2 regions of the Streptomyces thermocarboxydovorans genome follow, and region 1 is predicted to be linked to the other one. Evidence: riboswitches for the same ligand, from Rfam matches in the RefSeq annotation. Region 1 holds a riboswitch; the other holds the start of a gene.
The links. Region 1 has a riboswitch for glycine ahead of gcvP (aminomethyl-transferring glycine dehydrogenase). Riboswitches for the same ligand answer to the same signal wherever they lie in the genome.

Region 1 (9,578 bases):
AGCTTGCCGCGCACCGCCACCTGAAGGCCCAGCTCCTCGCCGACAGCCCTGACCTGGACCGGGCTGTCGGCGGCCCGCACGATCGCCAGGATCCTGCGGTAGTCAGCGGGCAGGGCGGCCTCGTCGGGGGTCTCGCTGCGGTGCGGGATCAGCAGTACCGCCCGCCCCGCCACCCGGGCGGGAGCTGGGGCGACGGTCGCGGCGGCCGCCGGCCGCGGCCCTGTCCTGCACGGCCAGCCGATTCAGGACCCGCTCGGCGATCACCAGCTCCTCCCGCTCGGCCTGGACCTCCTGCAGCTGCTTGACCAACTCCTCAGCGAGCGTGTCCAGTTCGCTCCGGCGAGCCGTGATCCGCTCCAGCTCCCGCATCCCCACGCCCTCCCACGCTCTCCCGGCGTACCGGCCTGGTGACGGATCGTAGGAGCGGTACCGCGGAAAGCGCAGCAGAACCCAAGGACGGCCCCGAACGCATGTCAGACGATCTATATCGGTTGCTTCGGGGTGGGTGGGCATGAACTCCGGCCGACGGCGGGAGAGATGGGCGTGGTTCGTCCGCTCGTAACGCTCCTCTTCCAGGTCCCGGACGGTCGCGGTGATCTCTCGGCAGCGGGCAAGAAGTTCGCGGCCCATGTAGCGGCGGGCCTCGGTCCACTCGTCGTTCTGCTCGGCCAGGACCGCGCCGACGAGCCGGATGACGGCGGTGCGGTCGGGGAAGATACCGACCACGTCGGTGCGGCGGCGGATCTCCTTGTTCAGCCGTTTCTGCGGGTTGTTCGACCAGCTCTGCCGCCAGATCTCCCGCGGGAAGGCCGTGAAGGCCAGCAGGTCGTGCTGAGCTGCGTCCAAGTGGGCGGCGGCCTTGGGGAACTTGGCCTCCAGGGCGTCCAGGACGCGCCGCATCTGTGCGTGGACCGCGTCGGTGTCGGGCTGTTCGAAGACGGTCCGCAGCAGCGTGGTCACCCAGGGCTGGGCCGACTTCGGGACCTGGCTGAGCAGATTGCGGGCGTAGTGGGTGCGGCATCGCTGCCACGACGCGCCGGGCAGGATCGCCCCGATCGCGTCGACCAGGCCGGCATGGGCGTCGGAGATGACGAGCTGGACGCCGGGCAGGCCGCGGGCGATCAGCGAACGAAGGAAGGCCAGCCAGCCCGCGCCGTCCTTGGCGGTGGCGACGTCCAGGCCGAGGATCTCGCGATGGCCGTCGGCGTTGACGCCGACCGCGATCAGCGCGTGGACGTTGATGATCCGGCCGCCCTCGCGGACCTTCTGCGTGAGCGCGTCGACCGAGACGAACGAGTACGGGCCGGCGTCCAGGGGCCGGTTGCGGAAGGCTGCCACCTGCTCGTCCAGGTGCTTGGCCATCGCACTGACCTGGGACTTCGACAGCTGGGTCACCCCGAGGGACTCGGCGAGCTTCTCGACCCGGCGAGTGGAGACGCCGAGCAGGTAGGCGGTGGCGACCACTGAGATCAGGGCCTGCTCGGCCCGGCGGCGACGCTCGAGGAGCCAGTGCGGGAAGTAACTGCCCTGCCTCAGCTTGGGAACGGCGAGCTCGTCGGTGCCGGCGCGGGTTTCCCACTCGCGGGGACGATAGCCGTTGCGGTGGTTGACCCTCTCGTCGCTGACCTGCCCGTATTCGGCGTTGCAGAGAGCGTCGGCCTCCGCCGACATGAGCGCATCGGCGAATGTCTTGACCATCGCGCGCAGCAGGTCCGGACTCGCCGGGGCGAGGTTGTCTTCCGCGAGGGCGTGCAGGGGCAGACCGTCGGGTGCGGTCATCGTGCTGATCTCCTTCAAAGACTTGGTCGTCTTGAAAGATCAGCCGGTGGCCGTTCTCATATCCGGACACTCACTCCGACGCCGGGCCAAACGCCCGGATCAGGTGGGAGCCCGTACACCACTTCCCAGGACGCAACCCCGCCCTGAAAAGCTCAATGACTCGCCAAGGGGCGACTGCTATCTGCGGGGACTGATGCTGGACGGTCGCCGCAAGTCCATCCGGGCGATGGCCTCGCGGCTGCCGGACGGCAACGAGCAGAACCTGCAGCTGTTCGTGAACCAGTCCACGTGGGATCCCATGCCGGTGCAGCGGCGGGTCGCCGAACGGATGCTTGCGTTGATCACGCCGACGTCCGGGGTGATCGACGATGTGTCGGTGGCCAAGAACGGGCGAACCACTGCCCATTGCTGCCGGGTAAGAGAGTGCCTACTCCCTGAAGCCGGCGTTTACAGTCGGCAGCTCAAGGGCTACGCCCTTACGGGCACTACCACCGGTGAGCCCGAAGCCGCGGGCACTTGACGGCCGCATTGCGGTGCCCGTAAGTTGTCGCCCGAAGGACCGGACAACCGAATACTCTGCTGACGATTCTGCGCGGGAGAGTCCACGTTTTGCAACGGCGTGGCGCCGAAGGAGCAAATCCTCCCCGGAAACTCTCAGGCCTCGTTACCGCGCAGCGGAGGCGGACTCTGGAAAGCAGGCGTTCACGCGCCTCGCCCACGGTGCAAGCCGCGGATCTCCGCGGCGAAGCTCTCAGGCCACATGACAGAGGGGGAGGCTCACTCGGCCGCACAGGCTTCTGCCTGTGCTCGACACTCGAGGAAGCCCCCATGGTTTGTTGTATCCCCGTCGACGTTCGGTGCCTTCGAGCATGGTCTTTCGAAGCCCGGAACACCTAGCCGCTCCGATCTATGACCACGCCGAGATCACCCGTGTCGCTGCAGCCACCGTGGTGTTCGACCTGGTCACGCTCATGACGAAGAACCACGTCGCCATCCTTGTGCTCGCGTCCGAGGACCACGCCTGATTGCGGGCGTGACCCAGCAGTCACCAGGTGCCGTCAGGGTGCTGCCCCGCCTTGACGGCAGCACCACCTGACCACTTGGCCAGGCTCGACAACTCGACATCGCGCTGTTCGAACCGAAGCGGGAGAGTCCTCGCCCACCCTTGGCGAGGCGCCGAAGGAGCAACCCCTCCCCGGAATCTCTCAGGCCCAACTACCGCTTCGGCGAGGCTCCTCTGGAAAGTCAGGACGCCACGTCCTGCGCCCACGGTGCAAACCGCCGGACCCGGTGGTGAAGCTCTCAGGTACCGATGACAGAGCGGGGAGGTCACCCGTCCACGGTGCCGCGTCCGCGGTGCCTTCAACAGGGAGCCTCCCGCCATGACCTCACCCGCATCCTCCGCGTCCGGCGCGTTCGCCACCCGTCACATCGGCGTCAGCGACGCCGACCGCGCCAAGATGCTGGCCGAAGTCGGCTATCCGACTCTGGCCGGCCTCATCGACGCCGCCGTTCCGAGCGGCATCCGGAGCACCTCCGACCTGAACCTGCCCGCCGCCACTGAGTCCGAGGCGCGCGCCGAGCTGCAGGAGCTCGCGAGCAGGAACACCGTGGCTGTCCCGATGATCGGCCTTGGCTACCACGCGACCACCACGCCCGCGGTGATCCGGCGCAACGTGCTGGAGGACCCGTCGTGGTACACCGCCTACACGCCGTACCAGCCAGAGATCAGCCAGGGCCGGCTCGAGGCGCTGATCAACTTCCAGACCATGGTCGGCGACCTCACCGGGCTGCCGACTGCCAACGCGTCGTTGCTCGACGAGGGTACGGCGGTCGCCGAGGCCGTCACGGTCATGCGCCGCGTCGCAGGCAAGAGCCACCCCCGCGTCCTGGTCGACCGTGACACTCTGCCGCAGACCCTCGACGTCCTGCGCACGCGTGCAGCGGCGGTCGGCATCGAGGTCGGCGAGATCGACGTCGCCAAGCCGCTGCCGGAGGGCGACTTCTTCGGGGTGGTGCTGTCCTACCCCGGCTGCTCGGGCGCGGTCCGCGACCTGCGCGAGGTGACTGCTGCGGCGCGGGCTCGCGGGGCGCTGGTCACCGTGACCGCCGACCTGCTGGCGCTCACCCTGCTGGTGCCACCGGGTGAGTACGGCGCCGACATCGTCGTGGGCTCGTCCCAGCGCTTCGGTGTCCCCCTGTTCTACGGCGGGCCGCACGCCGGCTACATCGCGGTCCGCGCAGGGCTCGAACGCCATCTGCCCGGCCGGCTCGTGGGCATGTCCGTGGATGACGCCGGCCGACCGGCGTACCGCCTCGCCCTGCAGACCCGCGAGCAGCACATCCGGCGCGACAAGGCGACCTCCAACATCTGCACGGCGCAGGTTCTGCTCGCCGTGGCCGCGTCGATGTACGCCGTCTACCACGGCCCCGACGGTCTGACCGAGATCGCCCGACGGACGCACCGGCACGCCACGCTCATCGCCGCGGGTCTGCGGGCGAGTGGGATCACGGTGGTGCACCGTGAGTTCTTCGACACCCTGCTGGTGCGGGTCCCTGGCCGTGCCGAGGAGGTCGTCGCGGCCGCGCACGACAAGGGCCTGCGGCTGCGGCTGGTGGACGGCGACCACGTCGGCATCTCCTGCTCCGAGGGCACGACGGAAAACCACGTCCGCCTCGTGCTCGACGCCTTCGGCTGGGCCGGCGACGACCTGGACGGGCTGGCGGCCGGCGCTCCGGCGGCGCTTCCGCCGGGACTGCGCCGTACCTCCCCCTTCCTCACCCACCCGGTCTTCCACCAGCACCGGTCGGAGACCGCGATGCTGCGTTACCTGCGCAAGCTCTCCGACCGTGACTTCGCGCTGGACCGCGGCATGATCCCGCTCGGGTCCTGCACGATGAAGCTCAACGCAACCACGGAGATGGAGCCGGTCAGCTGGCCCGGGTTCGCGGACCTGCACCCGTTCGCGCCCCTCACGGACGCGGCTGGGTACCTGGCCCTGGTCGAGCAGCTCGAGACGTGGCTGGCCGAGGTCACCGGTTACGCCAAAGTCTCCATCCATCCGAACGCCGGATCGCAGGGCGAGCTCGCAGGCCTGCTGGCGATTCGCGCCTACCACCGGAGCAACGGCCAGCCCGGACGCGACGTGTGCCTGATCCCGGCCAGCGCGCATGGCACCAACGCCGCCTCGGCCGTGATGGCCGGGATGCGCGTCGTCGTGGTGGCGTCGCGGCCCGACGGCACGGTCGACTTCGACGACCTCGAGGCCAAGTGCGCGAAGCACTCCGACGACCTGGCCGCGATCATGGTGACGTACCCCTCGACGCACGGCGTCTACGAGGAGAGCATCACCCAGCTGTGCGAGTTGGTGCACGAGGACGGCGGGCAGGTGTACGTCGACGGCGCCAACCTCAACGCGCTGCTCGGGATCGCCAAGCCCGGTGAGTTCGGTGGCGACGTGTCACACCTCAACCTGCACAAGACGTTCTGCATCCCGCACGGCGGCGGTGGGCCGGGCGTCGGCCCGGTCGCGGTGGCCGAGCACCTCGCGCCGTACCTGCCCACCCACCCGCTACACCCCGATACCGGGCGTCGCGACGGGATCGGGGCGGTCAGCGCAGCGCCGTTCGGCAGTGCCGGCATCCTGCCGATCCCGTGGGCCTACATCCGGATGATGGGTGCGGAGGGGCTGACCGAGGCGACCCGGACGGCCGTGTTGAGTGCCAACTACGTCGCCCGCCGGCTCGCGCCGCACTTCCCCGTCCTGTACGCCGGGGAGGCCGGCCTCGTCGCCCACGAGTGCATCCTCGACGTACGCCCGATCACCGCCGCCACGGGTGTGACGGTCGACGACATCGCCAAACGGCTCATCGACTACGGCTTCCACGCCCCGACGATGAGCTTCCCGGTCGCCGGCACGCTGATGGTCGAGCCGACGGAGAGCGAGAGCCTGCAGGAGTTGGACCGCTTCTGCGAGGCGATGATCGCGATCCGCGCGGAGATCGACTTGGTGGACAAGCGCGTCTGGGCCGTCGAGGAGAGCCCGCTGCGACGGGCGCCGCACACCGCAGCCGCGATCGCCGGCGAGTGGACCCGGGCCTACTCGCGTGAACGGGCCGTGTTCCCGGCGGGCGTCACGTCCGACAAGTACTGGCCGCCTGTCGGCCGGATCGACCAGGCGCACGGTGACCGGAACCTGGTCTGTTCCTGCCCGCCTCCCGAGTCGTTCGCGTCGTGACCCGGCCCGCCATGGTCCGAAGAGGAACCATCATGTCGAAGAAGACACCCCTGCACGACATCCACATGGAGCTCGGTGCGTCGTTCACCGACTTCGCCGGCTGGTCCATGCCACTCCGCTACACCTCCGAGCTGGTCGAGCACCACGCCGTACGGACCACCGCCGGAATCTTCGACCTCACCCACATGGGAGAGATCGAGCTGTCCGGTCCCGAGGCGGGCCGGGCTCTCGACCACGCCCTGGTCGGACGGCCGTCGAAGATCGCCGTCGGCCGCGCGCGCTACTCCATGCTGGTCCACGAGACCGGCGGAGTGCTCGACGACCTCGTCGTCTACCGCCTGGCCGAGGAGAGGTACCTCGTCGTGGCCAACGCCGGCAACACGCTGGTCGTGCTCTCCCAGCTGCGTGATCGGATCGACGGCTACGTCACCACGATCCGGGACACCTCAGGCGAGTGGGCGCTGATCGCGGTCCAGGGCCCGACGTCACCGGCGATCGTCAGCGAACTGGTCGACGTCGAGGTGCCGTTGCTGAAGTACTACGCGATCGACCCGGCGCGGTTGGCGGACCGCGAGGTGCTGCTCGCGCGCACCGGCTACACCGGCGAGGACGGCTTCGAGATCTACTGCCGTCCCGAGGATGCGATGGCCGTCTGGCGGTCCGTCAGCGCGGTGGGCGCGCGGCACGGGCTGGTCCCGTGCGGCCTGGCCTGCCGTGACACGCTGCGCCTCGAGGCCGGTATGCCGTTGTACGGCCAGGAGCTCACCGTCGGCACCACGCCGTTCGACGCGGGACTGGGCCGAGTCGTGGTGTTCGGGAAGCCCGGCGGGTTCGTCGGCGAGGCGGCCCTGGCTGCCCGTCGTGACGAGGGGCCCACCCGCGTGCTGGTCGGGCTGGCCTCGACCGGTCGACGAGCTCCGCGCACCGGCTACGCCGTACTCGACCCGGACACCGGCGAGCGCATCGGCGAGGTCACCTCGGGCGCTCTGTCGCCCACCCTCGGCCACCCCGTGGCGATGGCATACCTGCCGACCGACCGGAGCGAACCCGGCACCAAGGTGCTCGTCGACATCCGGGGCAGTCAGGAGTACGCCGAGGTCGTTCCGCTGCCTTTCTACCGCCGCCGAGCCTGACCACCTCCCGAGGAGAACAGATCATGAGCCTGCCCACCGACCTGATGTACACCAGCGACCACGAGTGGATTGCCAGCGAGGGAGAGCTGTCGACCGTCGGTGTCACCGCCCACGCAGCAGACGCGCTCGGCGACGTCGTCTACCTGGACCTGCCTGCCGTCGGCGCGACGATCAAGGCTGGCGACGCGTGCGGAGAGATCGAATCGACCAAGTCCGTGAGCGACCTGTTCGCTCCTGCGGACGGCGAGGTCGTCGATATCAACGAAGCTGCGGTGGCCGACCCCGGCCTGGTCAACACGGACCCGTTCGGAGCGGGCTGGCTGTTCCGGATGCGGATCACCGGTACGCCGGATCTGCTGGACGCCACCGCCTACGCGGCTCTCACGGCAGGAGCCTGAGATGTCTGTGCTGGACCGTCGGCTCGCCGACTTCGACCCCACCGTGTACACCGCCGTACGTGCTGAGCTGGAGCGTCAGCAGAGCACGCTGGAGATGATCGCGAGCGAGAACTTCGCACCGGTCTCGGTGATGGAGGCGCAGGGCTCCGTCCTGACGAACAAGTACGCCGAGGGCTACCCGGGCCGTCGCTACTACGGCGGGTGTGAGCACATCGATGTCCTCGAGCAGCTCGCCATCGAACGGGTGAAGGCATTGTTCGGTGCGGCCTTCGCCAATGTGCAGCCGCACTCGGGAGCCCAGGCGAACGCGGCCGCGATGACGGCGCTCCTCCAACCGGGGGACAGCATCCTGGGCCTGGACCTCGCGCACGGCGGGCACCTCACCCACGGCATGCGCATCAACTTCTCCGGCAAGCTCTACAACGTCGTCGCCTACCACGTCTCCGCGGAGGACAACCGCGTCGACATGGCGGAGGTGCAGCGACTTGCCGATGAGCACCGGCCGCAGCTGATCATCGCGGGCTGGTCGGCGTACCCCCGGCAGCTGGACTTCGCCGCCTTCCGGCGGGTCGCGGACCAGGTCGGCGCGTACCTGATGGTGGACATGGCGCACTTCGCCGGCCTGGTGGCCGCGGGCCTGCACCCGAACCCGGTGCCGCACGCCGACGTGGTGACCACGACCACGCACAAGACACTCGGCGGCCCGCGCGGCGGGGTGGTGCTGACCAACCGTGAGGACGTGGCGAAGAAGGTCAATAGTGCGGTCTTCCCCGGCCAGCAGGGCGGACCGCTGGAGCACGTGATCGCGGCCAAGGCGGTCGCGTTCAAGATGGCGTCCGAGCCGGAGTTCCGTGAGCGCCAGGAGCGCACCCTCGCGGGCGCTCGACTCCTCGCGGAACGGCTGAGTGCTCCCGATGTCACGGACGCGGGGGTGTCCGTGCTGTCGGGTGGTACGGACGTCCACCTGGTGCTGGTCGACCTGCGTGAGTCGGAGCTCGACGGGCAGCGGGCGGAGGACCGCCTGCACGACATCGGCATCACGGTGAACCGCAACGCTGTGCCGTTCGACCCCCGCCCGCCGATGGTGACCTCGGGACTGCGGATCGGTACGCCGGCGCTGGCCAGCCGCGGCTTCGGGGAGGCCGAATTCGCGGAGGTCGCCGACATCATCGCGGAGGCCCTCAATCCGGCGTACGCCCCGAGTCTCGCCGCCAAATTGCGGGCCCGTGTGGCCGCGCTCGCCGACGCACACCCGTTGTACCCGGAGCTGTGAGATGAGCGGCGCCCTCACACCTTCCGCCTCGCCTGACGGCCGCAGGTTGCTGCGGCTGGAGGTGCGGAACAGCCAGACCCCGATCGAGCGCAAGCCCGAGTGGATCAAGACCCGGGCGCGGATGGGGCCGGAATACAACGCGTTGGGCTCGCAGATGAAGGCCGAAGGGCTGCACACGGTGTGCCAGGAGGCGGGCTGTCCGAACATCTTCGAGTGTTGGGAGGACCGTGAAGCCACCTTCCTCATCGGCGGCGACCAGTGCACCCGGCGCTGCGACTTCTGCCAGATCGACACCGGCAAGCCCCGGCCTCTGGACCGGGAGGAGCCGCGCCGGGTGGCGGAGTCGGTGGCGAAGATGGGACTGCGGTACGCCACCATCACCGGGGTGGTCCGCGACGACCTGCCCGACCGTGGTGCCTGGCTGTACGCCGAGACGGTCCGGCAGATCCACGCCCTGAACCCGGACACCCGTGTGGAGAACCTGGTCCCGGACTTCAACGGTGTCCCCGAGTTGCTGGCCCAGGTGTTCGAATCGCGCCCGGAAGTATTGGCGCACAACGTGGAGACGGTGCCGCGGATCTTCAAACGGATCCGGCCCGCGTTCCGCTACGACCGGTCGCTCGGTGTGCTTACCGCGGCGCGGGAGTTCGGGCTGGTCACCAAGTCGAACCTGATCTTGGGCATGGGGGAGACCCGGGCGGAGATCTCGGCCGCGCTGAAGGACCTGCACGCTGCCGGGTGCGACCTGGTCACCATC
Region 2 (20,274 bases), on a different contig from region 1:
GCTGGGGCGGCCGGAAGCAGGGCGAACGGCGCCGTGGCCCCGCCCTAGCGTCGGCATCGGGCCGGTGCCGCGAATGCGAGCGCCGGACCCCTCACCTCATCCGCCCCCCTTCTCAGGAGGCTTGTCATGCCCGCAGTCCAGGACGAGAACCGCGTCGCCGAGCCGGAGGCCACCGCCCCGGCGCCCGTCTCGGCGGACGGTGACGTGAGCGAGGAGGTCCTCGTCGAGGAGGTCTCCATCGACGGCATGTGCGGCGTCTACTAGGCCGGCCGCGATGACCACCCCGGCCTTCGACACCGCGCGCCCGTACCGGCTCAGCCCGAGTGTCGCGCTGCGCCCCGAACCGTTCGGGGCGCTCGCCTACCACTTCGGCAACCGCCGGCTGTCGTTCCTCAAGGCGCCCGAACTCCTCGAGCTGGTCCAGCGCCTGGACGGCCGCACCAGCGTGCGGGACGTGCTGGCCGGGGTGCCCGAGCGGCGCCGGGAGGCCATCCGCCGGGCGCTCGCCTCCCTGGCCGCCGCCGACATGATCGTCCCCACCGAAGCGGAGCCGCAGCCGTGACCCTCACCCCCGAAGCCCCGCCCGTGCCCGCCCTGGCCGAGCAGTTCAAGGGCGGCCTGCACGCCCCCATCTGCCTGACCTGGGAGTGGACCTACGCCTGCAACCTCTCCTGCGCGCACTGCCTGTCCTCCTCCGGCCGGCGCGACCCGCTGGAGCTGTCCACGGACGAGATGCGCTCCGTGATCGACGAGCTGCAGCGCATGCAGGTCTTCTACGTCAACGTCGGCGGCGGCGAGCCCACCGTCCGCCCCGACTTCTGGGACCTGCTGGACTACGCCGTCGCCCGCCGGGTCGGCGTGAAGTTCTCCACCAACGGCCTGCGGATCACCCCCGAACGGGCCCGGCGGCTGGCCGCCACCGACTACGTCGACGTCCAGATCTCCCTGGACGGCGCCACCCGTGAGGTCAACGACGCGGTGCGCGGCCGGGGTTCGTACGACATGGCCGTGCGCGCCATGGAGAACCTCGCGGAGGCCGGCTTCCGCGACTTCAAGATCTCCGTGGTGATGACCCGCCAGAACGTCAGCCAGCTCGACGAGTTCGCCGCGCTGGCCGACCGCTACGGCGCCCAGCTGCGCATCACCCGGCTGCGGCCCTCCGGACGCGGCGCGGACGTCTGGGACGAACTGCATCCGACGCCGGAACAGCAGCGGGAGATCTACCACTGGCTGCTCCGCCACGGCGAACGGGTGCTCACCGGGGACTCGTTCTTCCACCTCAACGCCCTGGGCTCCGAGCCGCTCCCGGGGCTCAACCTGTGCGGCGCCGGACGCGTCGTGTGCCTCATCGACCCCGTCGGGGACGTCTACGCCTGCCCGTTCGCCCTCCACGACGCCTTCAAGGCGGGCAACGTCCGCGCGCCCGGCGGCTTCGAGCGGGTGTGGCGGGACTCGGCGCTCTTCGCCGAGCTGCGCGGGCCCGGCACCGGCGGGGCCTGCTCCGGCTGCCCGGCGTACGACAGCTGCCAGGGCGGCTGCATGGCCGCGAAGTTCTTCACCGGGCTGCCGCTGGACGGCCCCGACCCCGAGTGCGTCAAGGGCCACGGCGCCGCCGCGCTCGCGGCGGTCGACCCCGGTGCGCTGCCGCGCCAGGGCAAGGACCACTCGCACCGCACGGTCCCCCTCGGCATGCCCGCGGTCCGCACCGCCCGCCCGGACCGCCCCTGCGACGAGAGCCCGCTGGCGGGGCTCATCCCCGCTCACGTACCGGACGACGAGCACGACGAGCACGACGAGAACGAAGAGGACGGGACAACGACATGAGCGCGTGGATCGAGACGGTCGCCGAGGCCCAGCGGCGAGCGCGCAGGCGGCTGCCGAAGTCCGTCTACAGCGCCCTGCTCGCCGGTTCCGAGAAGGGCGTCTCCTACGACGACAACACCGCCGCCTTCGCCGAACTGGGCTTCGCCCCGCGGGTGGCCGGCCTGTCCGCCAAGCGGGACCAGGCCACCACCGTCCTCGGGCAGGACATCGCCCTGCCGGTGATCATCTCCCCGACGGGCGTGCAGGCCGTGCACCCCGACGGCGAGGTCGCCGTGGCCCGCGCCGCCGCCGCGCGCGGCACCGCGATCGGGCTCAGCTCCTTCGCCAGCAAGCCGCTGGCCGAGGTCGTCGCCGCCAACCCGAGCACGTTCTTCCAGATGTACTGGATGGGCTCCAAGGACGCGATGACCCGGCGCATCGAGTACGCCCGCGAGGCCGGCGCCAAGGCCCTGATCGTCACCCTCGACTGGTCGTTCTCCTACGGGCGCGACTGGGGCAGCCCCCGGATCCCCGAGCGCCTGACGCTGAAGGAGATGCTGCGCTTCGCGCCCGAGGCGGTGACCCGCCCGCGCTGGCTGTGGGACTTCGTCAGGTCCCGGAGCCTGCCGGACCTGACCACCCCCAACCTCGCCGAGCCCGGCCGGGACGCCCCCACCTTCTTCGGCGCCTACGGCGAGTGGATGCAGACCCCGCCCCCCTCCTGGGACGACGTGCGCTGGCTGCGCGAGCAGTGGGACGGGCCGTTCCTGCTCAAGGGCGTCTGCCGGGTCGACGACGCCCTGCGCGCCGTGGACGCCGGAGTCACCGCCATCTCCGTGTCCAACCACGGCGGCAACAACCTGGACGCCACCCCGGCCCCCATCCGCGCCCTGCCCGCCATCGCCGACGCGGTCGGCGACCAGGTCGAACTGCTGCTGGACGGCGGAGTCCGGCGCGGCAGCGACGTCGTCAAGGCGCTGGCGCTCGGCGCCCGGGCCGTGATGATCGGCCGCGCCTATCTGTGGGGCCTCGCGGCAGCCGGGCAGCAGGGCGTGGAGAACGTGCTGGACATCATCAGCCGCGGCATCGACTCCGCCCTGCTCGGCCTCGGCCGCTCCTCGGTGCACGAACTGACCCGCGACGACGTGGTCGTCCCGCCGGGCTTCACCCGCGCCCTGGGCACGCCCCGCACCCCGGACGCACCCCGCACCTCGGGCGCGCCCAGCACTCCGGGCACGGTCTGATTGCCATGGCCGCCACCCGCCTCGCGGAACTGACCTGGCCGGACCTCGAGGACCGCCGTCCCCTCGTCCTGCTGCCCCTCGGCTCCTGCGAACAGCACGGCCCCCACCTGCCGCTGGACACCGACACCGCGGTGGCCCGGGCGGTGACCGAGCGGGCGGTGGCCCGGCTCGGCGCCGACGGGACGGACGTGGTGATCGCGCCGCCGCTGACCTACGGCGCCAGCGGCGAGCACGAGGGCTTCCCCGGCACCGTCTCCATCGGCCACGAGGCGCTGCGGCTGCTGATCACCGAGATCGGCCGCTCCCTGCTGCGCTGGGCCGGCCGCCTGCTGGTGGTCAACGGCCACGGAGGCAATGTGCCCGGCCTCGCCGACGCGGTGACCGGGCTGCGCGGCGAGGGCCGGGACGTGGCCTGGTGGCCGTGCACGCTCCCGGGCGCCGACGCCCACGCGGGCCGCACCGAGACCTCGCTGATGCTCCGGCTGCGCCCGGCGGCGGTACGCCCCGAGCGGGCGGTCGCCGGGCCCACCGAGCCCGTCCGGCTGCTGATGGACCGGCTGATCGCCGAGTCCGTGCGCGGAGTCAGCCCGTCCGGCGTCCTGGGCGACCCGGCCGGGGCCGGCGGCGCGGAGGGGCACGGGCTCCTGGAGCGGATGGCGGACCGGCTGGCGGACGGTGTCCGCGCCTGGCAGGTGTCCGAGCAGGGGCGGCTGAGCACTCCGGCGTCCGTCCCGCGGCCCGTCGTGGCCCGTTCCGGAGAAGCCTCATGACGCGGCGCCGGGTCGCCGTGGTCACCGGCGCCGCCCGCGGCATCGGCGCCGCGACGGTGCGGCGCCTCGCCCGGGACGGCTGGGCGGTCGTCGCCGTCGACCGGTGCGCCGACGACCCGGACGTGCCGTACCCGCTCGCCGAGCCGCATCAACTGGATGAGCTGGACCGGGAGTTCGCCATGGTCCGTACGCTCCGCGCCGATGTGCGCGACGCCGGAGCCCTGCGGGACGCGGTGGAGCTGGCCGAGTCCGAGTTCGGTGGTCTGGACGCCGCGGTGGGCGCGGCGGCGGTGATCCTGGGCGGCGGCCCGGTGTGGGAGCAGAGCGACACGCAGTGGCGGACCCTGCTCGACGTGGACCTCCTCGGCGTCGTCCATCTGGCGCGGGCCGCCGTGCCCGCCCTGCTGCGCCGCCCCCGCCCCCGGCAGGGCCGGTTCGTCGCCCTCGCCTCGGCCGCCGCGCACCGGGGCCTGTGGGGGCTCGGCGCCTACTGCGCCGCCAAGCACGCCGTGGTCGGCCTGGTCCGCGCCCTCGCCTGCGACCTGCGGGAGACCGGCGTCACCGCGGTCGCCGTCTCCCCGGGCGCCACGCGCACCGACATGCTCCGCGCCACCGCCGGCCTGTACGGCCTGCCCGACCCCGAGCGGCTCGCCGAGCGGCAGCTGACGGGGCGTCTGCTGGAGCCCGAGGAGACGGCCGCCGTGGTCGCCTGGGCCTGCTCGGCGGAGTCCGGCGCGGTCACCGGTTCCGTACTGCACGCGGACGGAGGCTTCACGGCATGACCTGGTTCCTGCGGGACGTCGCACGCACCACCCGTTCCCATTCCGTGAGCCTCGCGGCACCCGGCCACAACCGGCTCCCCGACGGCTTCGCGGTCGAACTCGCCGGCGACACCCACCGCTCCGAGGACGGCCATCTCATGCTGGGTGGCTCGCCGCCGCGGCTGCTGCGCCTCGGACCGGCCGCCGTACGGGCGCTGGCCGACGGCCGCCTCGTGGTGCGGGACGCGGGGAGCGCCGCCCTCGCCCGCCGCCTGCTGGACGCGGGCGTGGCCCACCCCCGTCCCGCGCCCGTCCCGGTCCGCGACACCACCCTCGCCGTGCCCGTCCGGGACCGGGCGGACCAGCTCGACGGCCTGCTGACCGCCCTGCGCGCCGACCCGGCCACCTCCGAACTGCCCGTCCTGGTCGTCGACGACGGGTCCCGGGACCCCGAGGCCCTGGCGCGCGTGGCCCGGCGTCACGGAGCACGGCTGCTCACCCACCCCCGCAATCTCGGCCCGGCCGCCGCCCGCAACACCGCGCTGCGGCACGCCCGTACGGCCTTCGTCGCGTTCTGCGACTCCGACGTCCTGCCCGGACCGGGGTGGCTGGCGCCGCTGCTCGCCCACTTCGCCGACCCGGCCGTGGCCCTCGTCGCGCCCCGGATCGTCGCCCTGCCCGTACCGGCCCCCGGTCTCCTGGACCGCTACGAACACCTCCGCTCGCCGCTCGACATGGGGGAGCGGGAGGCGCCGGTCGTGCCGGTGTCGATGCTCTCCTACGTCCCGAGCGCCACGGTCGTCGTCCGCCGCTCGGCCGTGGGCGCCGGCTTCGACGAGCGGATGCGGGTCGGCGAGGACGTCGACCTGTGCATGCGGCTGCACGAGGCGGGCTGGCGGCTGCGGTACGTCCCGCAGGTCCGCGTGGGCCACCGTCACCGCACCGGTCTGCGCGACTGGCTGGCCCAGCGTGCCGGATACGGCACCGGCGCCGCCGACCTGGCCCTGCGTCACCCCGGCCGGGTGCCCCCGCTGTACGCCGCGCCCTGGTCCCTCGCGGCCTGCGCCCTGCTGCTGCGCGGGGGGCCGCTGCCGGCCGCCGGCGCGCTGGCGCTGACCGCCGCCACCGCCGTCCGCGTGACCCGGCGCATGCCCGACGCCGACCACCCGGCCCGCGCCGGCGCCCTGCTGGCACTCGCCGCCCTGCGCGGCACCGGCGAGCAGCTGCTGCGCTGCGCCACCCGCCACCACTGGCCCCTCGCGCTGGGAGCTGCTGCCGTCAGCCGCCGGGCCCGCCGCCTGCTGGCCGTCGCCGCACTCGCCGAGGGGCTGGCCGACCACCACCGTTCGGGAAGCTCGCTCCACCCGCTCACCCACACCGCGATCCGCCGCCTGGACGACCTGGCCTACGGCTGGGGCGTGTGGCAGGGCGCCCTGCGGCGCCGCACCGCCGAGCCGCTGCTGCCCCGTCTCGCCCTGCCGCTGCGCGACCGCCGCGCCCGGCGCCCCTGGGAGCCCCGGCCGGTGGCACCAACCTCGCACCAACCGGAAGCGGCCACCGTGGAGACCTGGTGACGGACGTGCCCGCCCCGAGTCGCGTCCGTCACCGCCCAGCCCGCACCCCGCTGGCCGTCTGCCCGCACCCCTTTGGAGGAAGCCGCATGTCCCCGCGCCCCGATCGACGTCCCGCGCCCGACCTGGAGTTCTGGGCACGGCAGGCCGGGCACCTGCACTGGGAGACCGAGTGGTCCGAGGTCCTCGACCGCTCCGACGCGCCCTTCGTGCGCTGGTTCACCGGTGGCCGGCTGAACGCCGCCTACAACTGCGTCGACCGGCACGTCGAGGCCGGGCACGGCAACCAGGTCGCCTTCCACTGGGAGGGCGAGCCCGGCGACACCCGCGCCATCACCTACGCCGACCTGCGACGCGAGGTGTGCCGGACCGCCAACGCCCTGCTCTCGCTGGGCCTGAGGGCCGGTGACCGGGTCGCCATCCAGCTGCCGATGATCCCGGAGGCCGTGTTCGCCATGCTGGCCTGCGCCCGGCTCGGGCTGCCGCACAGCGTGGTCTTCGGCGGGTTCTCACCGGCCGCGCTCCGCTCCCGCATCGAGGACGCCGGGGCCAGGCTGCTGATCACTTCCGACGGGCAGTACCGGCGCGGCCGGGCCGAGCCGATGAAGGCGCTCACCGACGAGGCGACCGCCCACACGCCGGGCGTCGAGCACGTCCTGGTGGTCCGCCGCACCGGCACCGCGGTGCCCTGGACCGAGGGCCGGGACCTGTGGTGGCACGAGCTGGTGGACCGGCAGAGCATGGAGCACACCCCGGAGGCCTTCGACGCCGAGCACCCGCTGTTCATCCTCTACACCTCGGGCACCACCGGCCGGCCCAAGGGCATCCTGCACACCACCGGCGGCTACCTCACCCAGGCCGCCTACACCCACCGCACCGTCTTCTCCCTCGACCCCGGCAGCGACGTCTACTGGTGCACCGCCGACATCGGCTGGATCACCGGGCACACGTACATCGTCTACGGCCCGCTCGCCAACCGCACCACCTCGGTGATGTACGAGGGCACGCCCAGCACCCCGCACGAGGGGCGGCACTTCGAGATCATCGAGCGGTACGGGGTGTCCGTCTACTACACCGCCCCCACCCTCATCCGCACCTTCATGAAGTGGGGCGAGGACATCCCCGCCCGCTACGACCTGTCCTCGATCCGGGTGCTCGGCAGCGTCGGCGAGCCGATCAATCCCGAGGCCTGGCGCTGGTACCGCACCCACCTCGGCGCCGGACGGGCGCCCGTGGTGGACACCTGGTGGCAGACCGAGACCGGCGCCGTGATGATCGCCCCGCTGCCCGGCGGGCCGCCCGCCAAGCCCGGCTCGGCGCAGACGCCGCTGCCGGGGATCTCCGCCAAGGTCGTCGACGACCGGGGCCGCGAGGTCGGCAAGGGGGAGAGCGGCTACCTGGTGCTCGACCAGCCGTGGCCGTCGATGCTGCGCGGCGTCTGGGGCGACGACGACCGCTACCGGGAGACGTACTGGTCCCGCTTCGCCGAGCAGGGCTACTACTTCGCCGGTGACGGGGCCCGCTACGACGACGACGGCGACATCTGGCTGCTGGGCCGGGTCGACGACGTGATGAACGTGTCCGGGCACCGGATCTCCACCGCCGAGGTGGAGTCGGCGCTGGTGTCCCACCCCGCGGTCGCCGAGGCCGCCGTGGTCGGCGCCTCGGACCCGACGACCGGTCAGGCCGTCGTCGCCTTCGTCATCCTGCGCGGCGCCGCCGCCGGAACACCGGCCGACGAGGTGGTCTCGGCGCTGCGCGAGCACGTGGCGCGGGAGATCGGGCCCATCGCCAAGCCCCGGCGGATCCTGGTCGTCCCCGAACTGCCCAAGACCCGCTCCGGGAAGATCATGCGCCGGCTGCTCCGCGACGTCGCCGAGAACCGCGAGACGGGCGACGTCAGCACCCTCGCGGACGCCTCCGTGATGGAGCTGATCAACGCGGGCCTGGCGGGGGCCTCCGCACCGGCCGGGGGCCGGTGAGGTGACGATGCGACTCCTTCTCATGGGCCCGCCCGGAGCGGGCAAGGGCACCCAGGCGGAGATTCTCAGCCGGAGACTCGGCGTCCCGCACGTCTCCACCGGCGACCTGTTTCGGGACCACGTCGGCAGGCGGACGCCCCTGGGCCGGGAGGCGGCGCGGTTCCTGGACGCGGGCGAACTCGTACCCGACCGCGTCACCACGGACATGGTCCGGCACCGCCTGGAACAGCCGGACGCCGCGCGGGGATTCCTCCTCGACGGCTTCCCCCGCACGGTCCGCCAGGCGCACGCCCTGTCGGCGATCCTGTCCGCCCGGGGCGAGGCACTGGACGCCGTCGTGGAGTTCACCGCGCCCGAGGAGGTGCTCGTGCGGCGCCTGCTCGCGCGGGGCCGCCCCGACGACACGGAGGACGTCATCCGGCACCGGCAGCGGGTCCATCACCGCGAGACCGTGCCCGTCCTCGGGCACTACTCCGGGCTGGTGCGCACCGTCGAGGCCGTGGGGACGGTCGAGGAGATCACCGCCCGGACCCTGAGCGCCCTGGGGCTGCCGGAGGGCGTCAGCACTCGATGATGTTGACCGCCAGCCCGCCGCGGGCCGTCTCCTTGTACTTCACCGACATGTCCGCGCCGGTGTCCTTCATGGTCTTGATGACCTTGTCCAGGGACACCTTGTGGGAGCCGTCGCCGCGCATCGCCATGCGGGCGGCGGTGACCGCCTTCACCGCGGCCATGCCGTTGCGCTCGATGCACGGGATCTGCACCAGGCCGCCCACCGGGTCGCAGGTCAGGCCCAGGTTGTGCTCCATGCCGATCTCGGCCGCGTTCTCCACCTGCTCGGGGCTGCCGCCCAGCACCTCGGCCAGCGCGCCCGCCGCCATCGAGCAGGCCGAGCCGACCTCGCCCTGGCAGCCGACCTCGGCGCCGGAGATGGAGGCGTTCTCCTTGAACAGCATGCCGATGGCGCCGGCGGCGAGCAGGAAGCGGACCACGCCGTCCTCGTCGGCGCCCGGCACGAAGTTGATGTAGTAGTGCAGGACGGCCGGGATGATGCCCGCGGCGCCGTTGGTCGGGGCGGTCACCACCCGGCCGCCGGCCGCGTTCTCCTCGTTCACCGCCATGGCGTAGAGGGTGATCCACTCCATGGCGAGGGCCTGCGGGTCGCCCTCGGAGCGCAGCTTGCGCGCGGTGTTCGCGGCCCGGCGCTTCACCCGCAGCCCGCCCGGCAGGATGCCCTCGCGGGTCATGCCGCGCTGCACGCACTCCCGCATCACCCGCCAGATCTCCAGCAGGCCGGCCCGGATCTCCTCCTCGCTGCGCCAGGCCCGCTCGTTCTCCAGCATCAGCGCGGAGATCGACAGACCGGTCTCCCTGGTCAGGCGCAGCAGCTCGTCGCCGGTGCGGAAGGGATACTTCAGCACCGTGTCGTCGAGCTTGATCCGGTCCGCGCCCACCGCGTCCTCGTCGACCACGAACCCGCCGCCCACCGAGTAGTACGTCTTCGTCAGCAGTTCGGCGCCGGAGGCGTCGTACGCCCACAGGGTCATGCCGTTGGCGTGGTACGGCAGCGCCTTGCGGCGGTGCAGCACCATGTCGTCGTCGAAGGAGAAGGCGATCTCGTGCTCGCCGAGCAGCCGCAGCCGGCCGTTCTCCTTGATCTTCTCCACCCGCTCGTCGGCCGTGTCCACGTCCACCGTGCGGGGCGAGTCGCCCTCCAGGCCGAGCAGCACCGCCTTCGGGGTGCCGTGCCCGTGGCCGGTGGCGCCCAGGGAGCCGTACAGCTCCGCGCGGACCGAGGCGACGGAGCCGAGCAGCTCCTCGTTGCGCAGCCGCCGGGCGAACATGCGGGCCGCCCGCATGGGACCGACCGTGTGCGAACTCGACGGGCCGATGCCGACCGAGAACAGGTCGAAGACGGAGATGGCCACGGGGACTCCTAGGAAGCGGGGGTGGTGCTCAACGGGGCGGGGCGGCCGTGCCGGCTCGTGGCGGGCACGGCCGCCCCGGTGATGCTCTGTGCTACTTGTTCAGCCCCGGGTACAGCGGGTGCTTCTCCGCCAGTGCCGCGACCCGGGCCTTCAGCGCCTGGGCGTCGTACGACGGCTTGAGCGCCTCGGCGATCACGTCCGCGACCTCGGCGAAGTCCTCGGCCGTGAAGCCGCGGGTCGCCAGGGCCGGCGTACCGATGCGCAGACCGGAGGTCACCATCGGCGGGCGCGGGTCGTTGGGGACGGCGTTGCGGTTGACCGTGATGCCCACCTCGTGGAGGCGGTCCTCGGCCTGCTGACCGTCCAGCTCGGAGTCGCGCAGGTCGACCAGGACCAGGTGGACGTCGGTGCCGCCGGTCAGGACGGACACGCCCGCCGCCCTCGCGTCGTCCTTCACCAGGCGCTCGGCGAGGATGCGGGCGCCCTCCAGCGTACGACGCTGGCGCTCCTTGAACTCCTCGCTCGCGGCGACCTTGAAGGCGACCGCCTTGGCCGCGATCACATGCTCCAGCGGGCCGCCCTGCTGACCGGGGAAGACCGCGGAGTTGATCTTCTTCGCCAGCTCGGCGGTGGACAGGATCACACCGCCGCGCGGGCCGCCCAGCGTCTTGTGCGTGGTGGTGGTCACCACATGGGCGTGCGGCACCGGGTTGGGGTGCAGGCCCGCCGCGACCAGACCGGCGAAGTGCGCCATGTCGACCATGAGGTAGGCGCCGACCTCGTCCGCGATCCGGCGGAACGAGGCGAAGTCCAGCCGGCGCGGGTAGGCCGACCAGCCTGCCACGATCAGCTTCGGCTTGCTCTCCTTGGCCAGCCGCTCGACCTCGGCCATGTCGACCTGGCCGTCGTCGCCGACGTGGTAGGCGACCACGTTGTAGAGCTTGCCGGAGAAGTTGATCTTCATGCCGTGGGTCAGGTGCCCGCCGTGTGCGAGGTTCAGACCCATGATCGTGTCGCCCGGCTTGAGCAGCGCGAACATCGCGGCGGCGTTGGCCTGCGCACCGGAGTGCGGCTGGACGTTGGCGTGCTCGGCGCCGAAGAGCTCCTTCACCCGGTCGATGGCGATCTGCTCGATCACGTCGACGTGCTCACAGCCGCCGTAGTAGCGGCGGCCGGGGTAGCCCTCGGCGTACTTGTTGGTGAGGACCGAGCCCTGAGCCTCCATGACCGCGACCGGCGCGAAGTTCTCCGAGGCGATCATCTCGAGGGTGGACTGCTGGCGGTGCAGCTCGGCGTCGACCGCGGCGGCCACCGCCGGGTCGAGCTCGTGCAGGGGCGTGTTCAGAACGGTCATGGCGTACGGCTCCTCAGCCGGCGATGTGGGCGTCGTACTCGGCGGCGGAGAGCAGGTCGGACGGCTCCTCGGAGACGCGCACCTTGAACAGCCAGCCGCCCTCGAAGGGGGCCGAGTTCACCAGCGACGGGTCGTTCACCACGTCCTCGTTGATCTCGGTGACCTCACCGGTCACGGGGGAGTACAGGTCGCTGACCGACTTGGTCGACTCCAGCTCGCCGCAGGTCTCGCCCGCGGTCACGGTGTCCCCGACCTCGGGGAGCTGGACGAACACGACGTCGCCGAGCGCGTTCGCCGCGTGCTCGGTGATGCCGACCGTCGCGACGCCGTCCTCGGCGGCCGACAGCCACTCGTGCTCCTTGCTGTAACGCAGCTGCTGGGGGTTGCTCATGGCCTGAATTCTCCTGTACGGGGGTGATGACTGCTGACTCAGGGACCTGGGTGAGGCATGCGTGAGCAGGCCGGACGTGCCTCGATGCGCGGCACGCGCGGTGGTCCGGCTACGACGGTGTCACTTCTGGCGCTTGTAGAACGGCAGCGCAACGACGTCGTACGGCTCGTGGGTGCCGCGGATGTCCACGCCGACGCCCTCGGTGCCGGGCTCGGCGTACGCGGCGTCGACGTACGCCATGGCGATCGGCTTGCCCAGCGTCGGCGACGGGGCTCCGGAGGTGACCTCGCCGATCACCTCGCCGCCGGCCACCACCGCGTACCCGGCGCGGGGCACCCGGCGGCCCCGGGCGACCAGCCCGACCAGGACCCGCGGCGGGTTCTGCGCGGCGCGCTCGGCGGCCTCGGCGAGCGCGGCCCGGCCCACGAAGTCGCCCTCCTTGTCGAACTTCACCACCCGGCCGAGACCGGCGTCGAAGGGGGTGAGGGAGGTGCTCAGCTCGTGCCCGTACAGCGGCATGCCGGCCTCCAGGCGCAGGGTGTCCCGGCAGGACAGCCCGCACGGCACCAGCCCGGCGCCCTCGCCGGCCTTGGTCAGCGCCTGCCACAGCTCGACCGCGTGCTCCGGCTTCACGAACAGCTCGAAGCCGTCCTCGCCGGTGTAGCCGGTGCGGGCGATCAGCGCCGGCACGCCGGCGACCGTGCCCGGCAGGCCGGCGTAGTACTTCAGGTTCTCCAGGTCGGCGTCGGTGAGGCTCGCCAGGATGCCCGGGGACTCGGGGCCCTGCACCGCCAGCAGCGCGCAGGCGTCGCGGTCGTCGCGCACCTCGGCGTCGAAACCGGCCGCGCGCTCGGTCAGCGCGTCCAGCACCACCTGGGCGTTGGAGGCGTTGGCGACCACCATGTACTCGGTCTCGCCGAGCCGGTAGACGATCAGGTCGTCCAGGATGCCGCCGTCCTCGCGGCAGATCATGGTGTAGCGGGCGCGGCCCGGCTTCACCGCCCCGATGTTGCCCACCAGGGCGTAGTCCAGCAGGGCGGCCGCCTGCGGGCCGGTGACGGTGATCTCACCCATGTGCGACAGGTCGAACAGGCCGGCCCTGGTCCGCACGGCGTTGTGCTCGTCGCGTTCGGAGCCGTAGCGCAGGGGCATGTCCCAGCCGGCGAAGTCGGTCATCGTCGCGCCGAGGGCACGATGCACGGCATCGAGCGCGGTGCGGCGGAGTTCGGTACTGCTCATCGGTCGGTCTCCCAAGCATGACAGGCGAGGACATTTCCTCCCCATCTGTCATCGGAACCTGAGAGGTTCGCCATGACCACCGCTGTCGCGGCGATCAGGACTTGCACCTTGGGTGGGGCCACCGGAGCACTGCGGCAGCGGCCCGCTTTTCAGATGTGCCTCGCCCGCGCGGTAACGGGGCCTGAGAGATTCAAGGGAGGGACTTGCTCCTTCGGCGCCCCGGCGGCAAGGTGCCGGGGACTCTCCCGCGCGGATTCAAACGGCCGGTATGCAGTTGGCGCGCACATCATTGCACGCATCCCGCGCGTTCGGCAGGGGGACCCTTCTCAGCAGACGCACAGCGCGCACGACGATCACAGCAGGCTGTGACAGGTCTGTTCCGGAACGCGGACCAAAACGCACCACCAGGGCATTACCGTCTCTTTACACTCGGCGGGGAGGGGTCCACCGGACCGGCCCCAGGGGAGGACGAACACGGTGAACAGGATCACGGCGTACGCCACGACCCCGGGTGTCGGGCTGCCCGGCAGTCCCGTCGCACCCACCCGGGAGACGTGCGCGCCGCTGCCCGCGCCCGTCGTCCGCGATCTGCGCGACCGGGCGGGCCGCAGCCCGCGCGCGCTCCTGTTCGGCCCGCGCGACCTGGTCGCGGTCACCGGCCTGCCGGGCAGCGGCAAGTCCACCCTGATGCAGCGCACGGTGCGCGGCAGGCGCATCGACTCCCAGGACACCCGCGACCGCTGGGCGAGCCGGGTGCCCCGCTTCCTCCCCTACGCCTGCTACCGGCCCCTGGTGCGCCTCGCCCACTACGCCGGCCTGCGCCGCGCCCTGCGCACCGGCGAGCCCCTGGTCGTCCACGACTGCGGCACCCAGACCTGGGTGCGGCGCTGGCTCGCCCGCGAGGCCCGCCGCCGCGGCGGCGCCCTGCACCTGATCCTGCTCGACGTCCCGCCCGACGAGGCTCTCAAGGGCCAGCGCCGCCGCGGCCGCGCCGTCTCCCGCTACGCCTTCCACCGCCACCGCACCGCCACCCACCGCCTCCTCCAGGCAGCCCACCAGGGCCACCTGCCCCCCGGCTGCGCCTCGGCCGTCCTCCTCGACCGCCCCGCAGCCAACACCCTCCAGCACATCGGCTTCACGGGCTGACCGGGGCGACGGCCGTGGAGAACGGGGGCTGGAGGGCGCGTTAGCCTTCTGGGCACGGCAGTGTTTCAGGCAGGCGGTAGGCAGATGGACATTCCGGCGGGCTTCTCCGCGGACTTCCCGGCGCAGGCGCATCCCCATCCGCATGGCGGGTGGCCCGGCAACGAGCTGGAGGAGGTGCTCTCCGCGTCGCTCGGTGTGCCCTCGGCCGGCGGGCGGATCGTCGAGGTGCTGGGACGCAGCTTCATCTGGGTGCCTCTGCCCAACGGCGGCGGCCCGCACAGCGGCCCGCTCGACCTGCCCACCATGGAGCTGGACGGGCAGGCCTACGTCCCCGTGTTCAGCTCCGAGGAGCAGTTCCACCAGGTCGTCGGCTCGCACATGGCGTACACCATCGCGCCGGCCGTGGAGTTCGCGCGCGGTCTGCCGCCGCAGGCGGGCATCGCGATCAACCCGGGCGGGGTGGTCGGCATCCCGCTGCCGCCGCCCGCGGTGGCCGAGCTGTGCCGCGCAGGGCGCACCCCGCTGGACGGCCCGGCCTCCGGTGCCCGCGTCCGCCTGTTCGAACCCGACTGGCAGGACGACCCCGTCGACTTCCTGTCGGCGGCGTCCGCGGAGTTCGACACCATCGGCGTCGTCACCACCGCCCGCCGCTGCCTGGCGGCGATCGAGACCGCCGATCCGGTGATGTTCGTGGGCGTGGAGCTCTCCCAGTGGGAGGGCGACCTGCGCGCCCGGCCGCTGGAGGCCCTCGGCCGTGCCCTGGCCAAGGCGCCGACACCGTGGCCGGTCAACCTGGTCCTGCTGGACGTGACGCAGGACCCGGTGGGCACCTGGATGCGGGAGCGGGTGCGTCCCTTCTACCAGCGGCCGGCCGGCTGACCCGCGGGGTGCGGCCCGTGCGGCCGGCCACGGCGCCCCGTGCCCGCAGCCGCACGGCGGACCCCGGGCTCCGGGGCGACCCTTAAGCTAGGTCCACTCACGGCGTTGACACAGAGGGGCGGTAACAGTGAGCGCGAGCGGCACCGCCGCGACCGGCCAGGTCGAGCACATGCTGCGCCAGGTGACGCCGGGGCGCTACGACGCCTACGAAGCCCTGCTGCGCGCCCTCGCCACCCCCTCCACCGGCCAGGTCTGGATGCTGCTGTGGCACGGCCAGGCCGGCTCCCCGGACGCCCAGTACGCCAACATGGAGGTCGACGGCCACGGCTACGCCCCGTGCGTCACCTCCGCGCAGGAACTCTCGGCGAGCGGCTGGAACCGCTCCTACGAGGTCGTCGACGGCCTCGACGTGGCCCGCGCCCTCTACCCCGACCACTACGGCCTCTGGCTCAACCCGCACGCCCCCGGCGGCGGCGTCGGCATCCCCTGGCTCGACCTGCGCCGCATCGCCACCGGCCTCGACCGCCAGCCCGCCGGGCCGCTGCGCCTGTCCGAACCGGCCGTCGAGATCCCGCAGTTCTACGCCCTGCTCACGCAGAACGCCCACCGCACCCCGGCGGTGCGCTCCCTGCGCCGCGCCTGGGTCCAGCCCGCGCTCGGCGCTCCGTACCTGGCCATCGGCCTCGATGTGTACGACACCTCCCCGCAGGCGGTGGACTCGGTGCGCACGATGATGCAGCAGTCCCTCGCCGCCATCCCGGACGGCCTTCCGGTGTCCACGGTCGCCATGAGCGACGAGCACGACCCGGTCGCCATGTGGCTGCGCCACAACGCCCGCCCCTTCTACGACCGCGAGGCCCACGCCCCGGCCCCCTCGGCCGCCCCCGCGCCCGCCGCCGGCTACGGCTATCCGCCGGTCCAGCCCCCGGCCCCCGGCGCCTACTGAGCCGCACCCGGCCGCCCCGCCCCACCGCCGCGCCCCGCCCCCGTCACCGGGCGCGGTTCACGCGCGTAGACGGAGTCAAAAGGCGCCTGTGTGCCGGGATTTGCCCCGATTCGCCTACGTCCGGCCCGCGTTAGCCGCTGTCCGGATAACGGAACTCCCAGGACAGCATCACGTTTACGCATCCATTCACGACCAGGTCTGGCGACTGATCGCCGATGCGTTGAAGACTCCCGGAGACACGGGCCGGTCGGTCCTGTGTACGAGACAAGCGACCGCTACAGCGGCAGCAAGGGGGGGTCGGCGGATCGCCGGCCCGAGAGGGGTCAATCGCACCGTGACCGCACCGATCGAGACCACGGGGGCGGAAGCCGGAGCACAGCCCGAGGCCGTGCTCGCCGGGGTCAAGAAGAGCCAGATCGAGGGGCGTTCGCTCACCCAGATCGCCTGGATGCGCTTCAAGCGCGACAAGGTGGCGATGGCCGGTGGTGTGGTGGTCGTCCTGCTCGTCCTGATGGCGGTGCTCTCCAAGCCCATCCAGTGGGTCTTCGGCCTGGATCCCAACAAGTTCAACCAGGACCTCATCGACCCCGCCCTGCTGGCCCCCAAGGGCGGCTGGGGCGGCATGAGCTGGGAGCACCCGCTCGGTGTCGACCCGCAGTACGGCCGGGACATGCTGGCCCGCATCATCGACGGCTCCTGGGTCTCCCTCCTGGTGGCCGGCGGTGCCACGCTGCTCTCCGTGCTGATCGGCACCGTGATGGGCCTGCTCGCCGGGTACTACGGCGGCTGGGTCGACTCCATCATCAGCCGGATGATGGACACCTTCCTGGCGTTCCCGCTGCTGCTGTTCGCCATCTCCATCTCGGCCTCGGTGCAGGACGGCTTCTTCGGACTGGACGGCCTGCCGCTGCGCATCTGCGTGCTGATCTTCGTGATCGGCTTCTTCAGCTGGCCGTACATCGGCCGTATCGTGCGCGCGCAGACGATGAGTCTGAGGGAGCGTGAATTCATCGAGGCGGCGCGCAGCATGGGCGCCCGCGGCCCCTACGTCGTGTTCCGGGAGCTGCTGCCCAACCTCGTCGCACCGATCATCGTCTACTCGACGCTGATCATCCCGACGAACATCCTCTTCGAGGCATCGCTGAGCTTCCTCGGCGTCGGTATCGCTCCGCCGCAGGCCTCCTGGGGCGGCATGCTCAGCAACGCCGTGGATCTGTACACGGCGGATCCGCAGTACATGTTCGTGCCCGGACTGGCGATCTTCATCACGGTCCTGGCCTTCAACCTGCTGGGTGACGGGCTGCGTGACGCCCTCGACCCTCGCAGCAAGTGATCCATCGATTGAGGGGGCTTCCTCAGGTGAAGACGAGAAGGGTGACCGCCGGCGTGGCGTCGGTCCTGGCGTTGTCGCTGGGCGCTGCCGCATGCGGCGGTGGTGGCAAGGACGACGACGGCAACGGAGGCAACGCCAAGAAGGACGCGGCGCTTACCTCCATCGTCAACGCGTCGGACAAGAAGGGGGGAACCGTCACCTACCAGCACTCGGACGTGCCGGACTCCCTCGACCCGGGCAACAGCTACTACGGCTGGGTGATGAACTTCTCCCGCCTGTACGGCCGTACGCTCACCACGTTCAAGCCGGCCGCGGGCAAGGAGGGCCTCGAGGTCGTCCCCGACCTCGCCGAGTCCCTCGGCAAGCCGAGCGCGGACGCCAAGACCTGGACGTACAAGCTGCGCAAGGGCGTGAAGTTCGAGGACGGCACCCCGGTGACGTCCAAGGACGTCAAGTACGCCATCGAGCGCTCCAACTTCGCGCCGGAGGCGCTGTCCAACGGCCCGACCTACTTCAAGGCGTTCCTCGAGGGCGGCGACAAGTACAAGGGCCCGTACAAGGACAAGTCGCCCGAGGGCATCAAGTCCATCGAGACGCCGGACGACCAGACGATCGTCTTCCACCTCAACCAGCCGTTCGCCGACTTCGACTACCTGGCGACGTTCTCCCAGACGGCCCCGGTGCCGCGGGCGAAGGACGACGGCGCGAAGTACGTCCAGCACATCGTGTCCTCCGGCCCCTACAAGTTCCAGTCGTACCAGGAGGGCCGCAGCGCCACCCTGGTGCGCAACCCGGAGTGGGACCCGAAGACGGACCCGATCCGCAAGGCGCTGCCGGACAAGATCGAGATCAAGTTCAAGGTCAACCCGGTCACCGTCGACAACAACCTGCTGTCCGACAAGATCACGGCTGACGCCGCCGGCACGGGTGTGCAGCCGCAGACCCAGCCGAAGGTCCTCTCCGGCAAGCTGGCCAAGCAGACGGACATCTCCTACGCCGGCGCCACCCAGTACCTGGCGCTGAACGTGAACGTGAAGCCGTTCGACAACATCCACTGCCGCAAGGCCGTGCAGTACGCCATCGACAAGCAGTCCGTGGTGGACGCCATGGGCGGCTCGCCCAAGGGCGACGTGGCCACCACGCTGCTGCCGCCGACGGTGAACGGCTACACCAAGTTCGACACCTACGCCACGCCGGGCAACAAGGGCGACGTCAACAAGGCCAAGGACGAGCTGAAGCAGTGCGGCAAGCCGAACGGCTTCGCCACCAACCTCACGGCCCGCTCCGACCGGCCCGCCGAGGTCGCCGCCGCCACCGCCATTCAGAACGCCCTGAAGAAGGTGGGCATCCAGGCCGAGATCAAGCAGTTCCCCTCGGGCAAGTACTTCTCCAACTTCGCCGGTGTCCCCAGCTACGTGCACAAGCACAAGCTCGGCATGATGTCGATGGCGTGGGGTGCCGACTGGCCGACCGGCTACGGCTTCCTGGACCAGATCGTCAACGGCGCCGCCATCAAGCCCTCCGGCGGCAACAACCTGATGGAGCTGGACGACCCCAAGATCAACAAGGCGCTCAAGGAAGGCATCGCCAACACCGACGAGGCCGAGCGCACCAAGACCTGGGGTGAGATCGACAAGATGGTGATGGACACCGCCACCGTCGTGCCGCTCGTCTACCGCAAGAACCTGCTGTTCCGCCCGGAGTCCGCGGCCAACGTCACGGTCACCCAGGCGTACCTCGGCATGTACGACTACGTGCTCATGAGCTCCGCCAAGTAGCACATGCCGCTTCACACAACAGCAGGGCCGGTATTCCACTGAAAGGCAGGTGAAGGCGCCGGACGGCCGGGGCGGACACGATCCGCCCCGGCCGTCCGGAGCCGCACAGCTGTGGCTGCGTACATCATCCGACGCGTCTTCGGCGCGGTGCTGTTGCTGCTGGTGGTCAGCGCAGTCACCTTCGCGATCTTCTTCCTGGTCCCACGGCTCGGCGGCCAGACGGCCGATCAGCTCGCCACCCAGTACGTCGGCAAGGACGCCAACCCCGAGTCCGTCGCCGCGATCAAGAAGAACCTGGGCCTGGACCAGCCCCTCTACGTCCAGTACTGGGACTTCATCAAGGCCATCGTGGCGGGCGCCGACTACAAGTTCGGCCCCGACGCCACCCACTGCGACGCCCCGTGCTTCGGCTACTCCTTCAAGAGCCACGTCGAGGTGTGGCCGCAGCTGACCGAACGGATCCCGGTCTCCTTCTCGCTGGCCGTCGGCGCCGCCGTGATCTGGGTGATCAGCGGTGTCACGACCGGTGTCATCTCCGCGCTGCGCAAGGGCAAGCCGGTCGACCGCATCGCGATGATCATCGCCCTGGCCGGCGTCTCCCTCCCGATCTTCTTCACCGGGCAGGTCCTCAACGCCCTGTTCGTCTACGAGATCCCCATCTGGGAGAGCGTGGAGTACATCCCGTTCACGGAGAGCCCCGTCGACTGGGCCTGGCATCTGATGCTGCCCTGGATCAGCCTCGCCTTCCTCTTCTCCGCGCTGTACGCCCGGCTCACCCGGGCGGGCATGCTCGAGACGATGAGCGAGGACTACATCCGCACGGCCAGGGCCAAGGGCCTGAAGGAGAGCACGGTCGTCACCAAGCACGGCCTGCGCTCGGCGCTCACCCCGATCGTCACCATTTTCGGCATGGACTTCGGGCTCCTGGTCGGCACCGCGGTGCTCACCGAGACCGTCTTCTCGCTGCAGGGCATCGGCGCGTACGCCGTGCAGTCCATCAAGGACAACGACCTGCCCATCGTCATGGGCGTGACCCTGGTCGCGGCCTTCTTCATCGTCTTCTGCAATCTCGTCGTCGACCTGGTGTACGCCGCCATCGACCCCCGCGTGAGGTACTCGTGAGCAAGCTCGAAAAGGCGGCGCTCGGCG

Region 2: another riboswitch for glycine. It lies ahead of gcvT (glycine cleavage system aminomethyltransferase GcvT); the one in region 1 lies ahead of gcvP (aminomethyl-transferring glycine dehydrogenase).

The regions. Positions count from the first base shown of each region.
Region 1 is NZ_BAAAGU010000033.1:1,588-11,165, reverse strand. It holds gene ABD198_RS30725 (hypothetical protein) at 1-80, opposite strand, end outside; partial or broken gene ABD198_RS16740 (IS256 family transposase) at 595-1,779, opposite strand; partial or broken gene ABD198_RS16735 (transposase) at 1,946-2,173, shown strand; glycine riboswitch at 2,363-2,459, shown strand; glycine riboswitch at 2,465-2,548, shown strand; gene ABD198_RS16730 (hypothetical protein) at 2,649-2,804, shown strand; glycine riboswitch at 2,914-3,010, shown strand; glycine riboswitch at 3,011-3,108, shown strand; gene gcvP (aminomethyl-transferring glycine dehydrogenase) at 3,162-6,017, shown strand; gene gcvT (glycine cleavage system aminomethyltransferase GcvT) at 6,050-7,150, shown strand; gene gcvH (glycine cleavage system protein GcvH) at 7,174-7,548, shown strand; gene glyA (serine hydroxymethyltransferase) at 7,550-8,821, shown strand; gene lipA (lipoyl synthase) at 8,823-9,578, shown strand, end outside.
Region 2 is NZ_BAAAGU010000044.1:32,715-52,988, forward strand. It holds gene mftA (mycofactocin precursor MftA) at 127-264, shown strand; gene mftB (mycofactocin biosynthesis chaperone MftB) at 275-562, shown strand; gene mftC (mycofactocin radical SAM maturase) at 559-1,824, shown strand; gene mftD (pre-mycofactocin synthase MftD) at 1,821-3,047, shown strand; gene mftE (mycofactocin biosynthesis peptidyl-dipeptidase MftE) at 3,053-3,817, shown strand; gene ABD198_RS20760 (mycofactocin-coupled SDR family oxidoreductase) at 3,814-4,599, shown strand; gene mftF (mycofactocin biosynthesis glycosyltransferase MftF) at 4,596-6,152, shown strand; gene acs (acetate--CoA ligase) at 6,239-8,131, shown strand; gene ABD198_RS20775 (adenylate kinase) at 8,139-8,705, shown strand; gene ABD198_RS20780 (L-serine ammonia-lyase) at 8,692-10,059, opposite strand; gene glyA (serine hydroxymethyltransferase) at 10,151-11,413, opposite strand; gene gcvH (glycine cleavage system protein GcvH) at 11,427-11,804, opposite strand; gene gcvT (glycine cleavage system aminomethyltransferase GcvT) at 11,925-13,043, opposite strand; glycine riboswitch at 13,079-13,202, opposite strand; glycine riboswitch at 13,203-13,301, opposite strand; gene ABD198_RS20800 (AAA family ATPase) at 13,521-14,189, shown strand; gene ABD198_RS20805 (enhanced serine sensitivity protein SseB) at 14,274-15,068, shown strand; gene ABD198_RS20810 (enhanced serine sensitivity protein SseB C-terminal domain-containing protein) at 15,196-16,014, shown strand; gene ABD198_RS20815 (ABC transporter permease) at 16,349-17,347, shown strand; gene ABD198_RS20820 (ABC transporter substrate-binding protein) at 17,374-19,125, shown strand; gene ABD198_RS20825 (ABC transporter permease) at 19,237-20,247, shown strand; gene ABD198_RS20830 (ABC transporter ATP-binding protein) at 20,244-20,274, shown strand, end outside.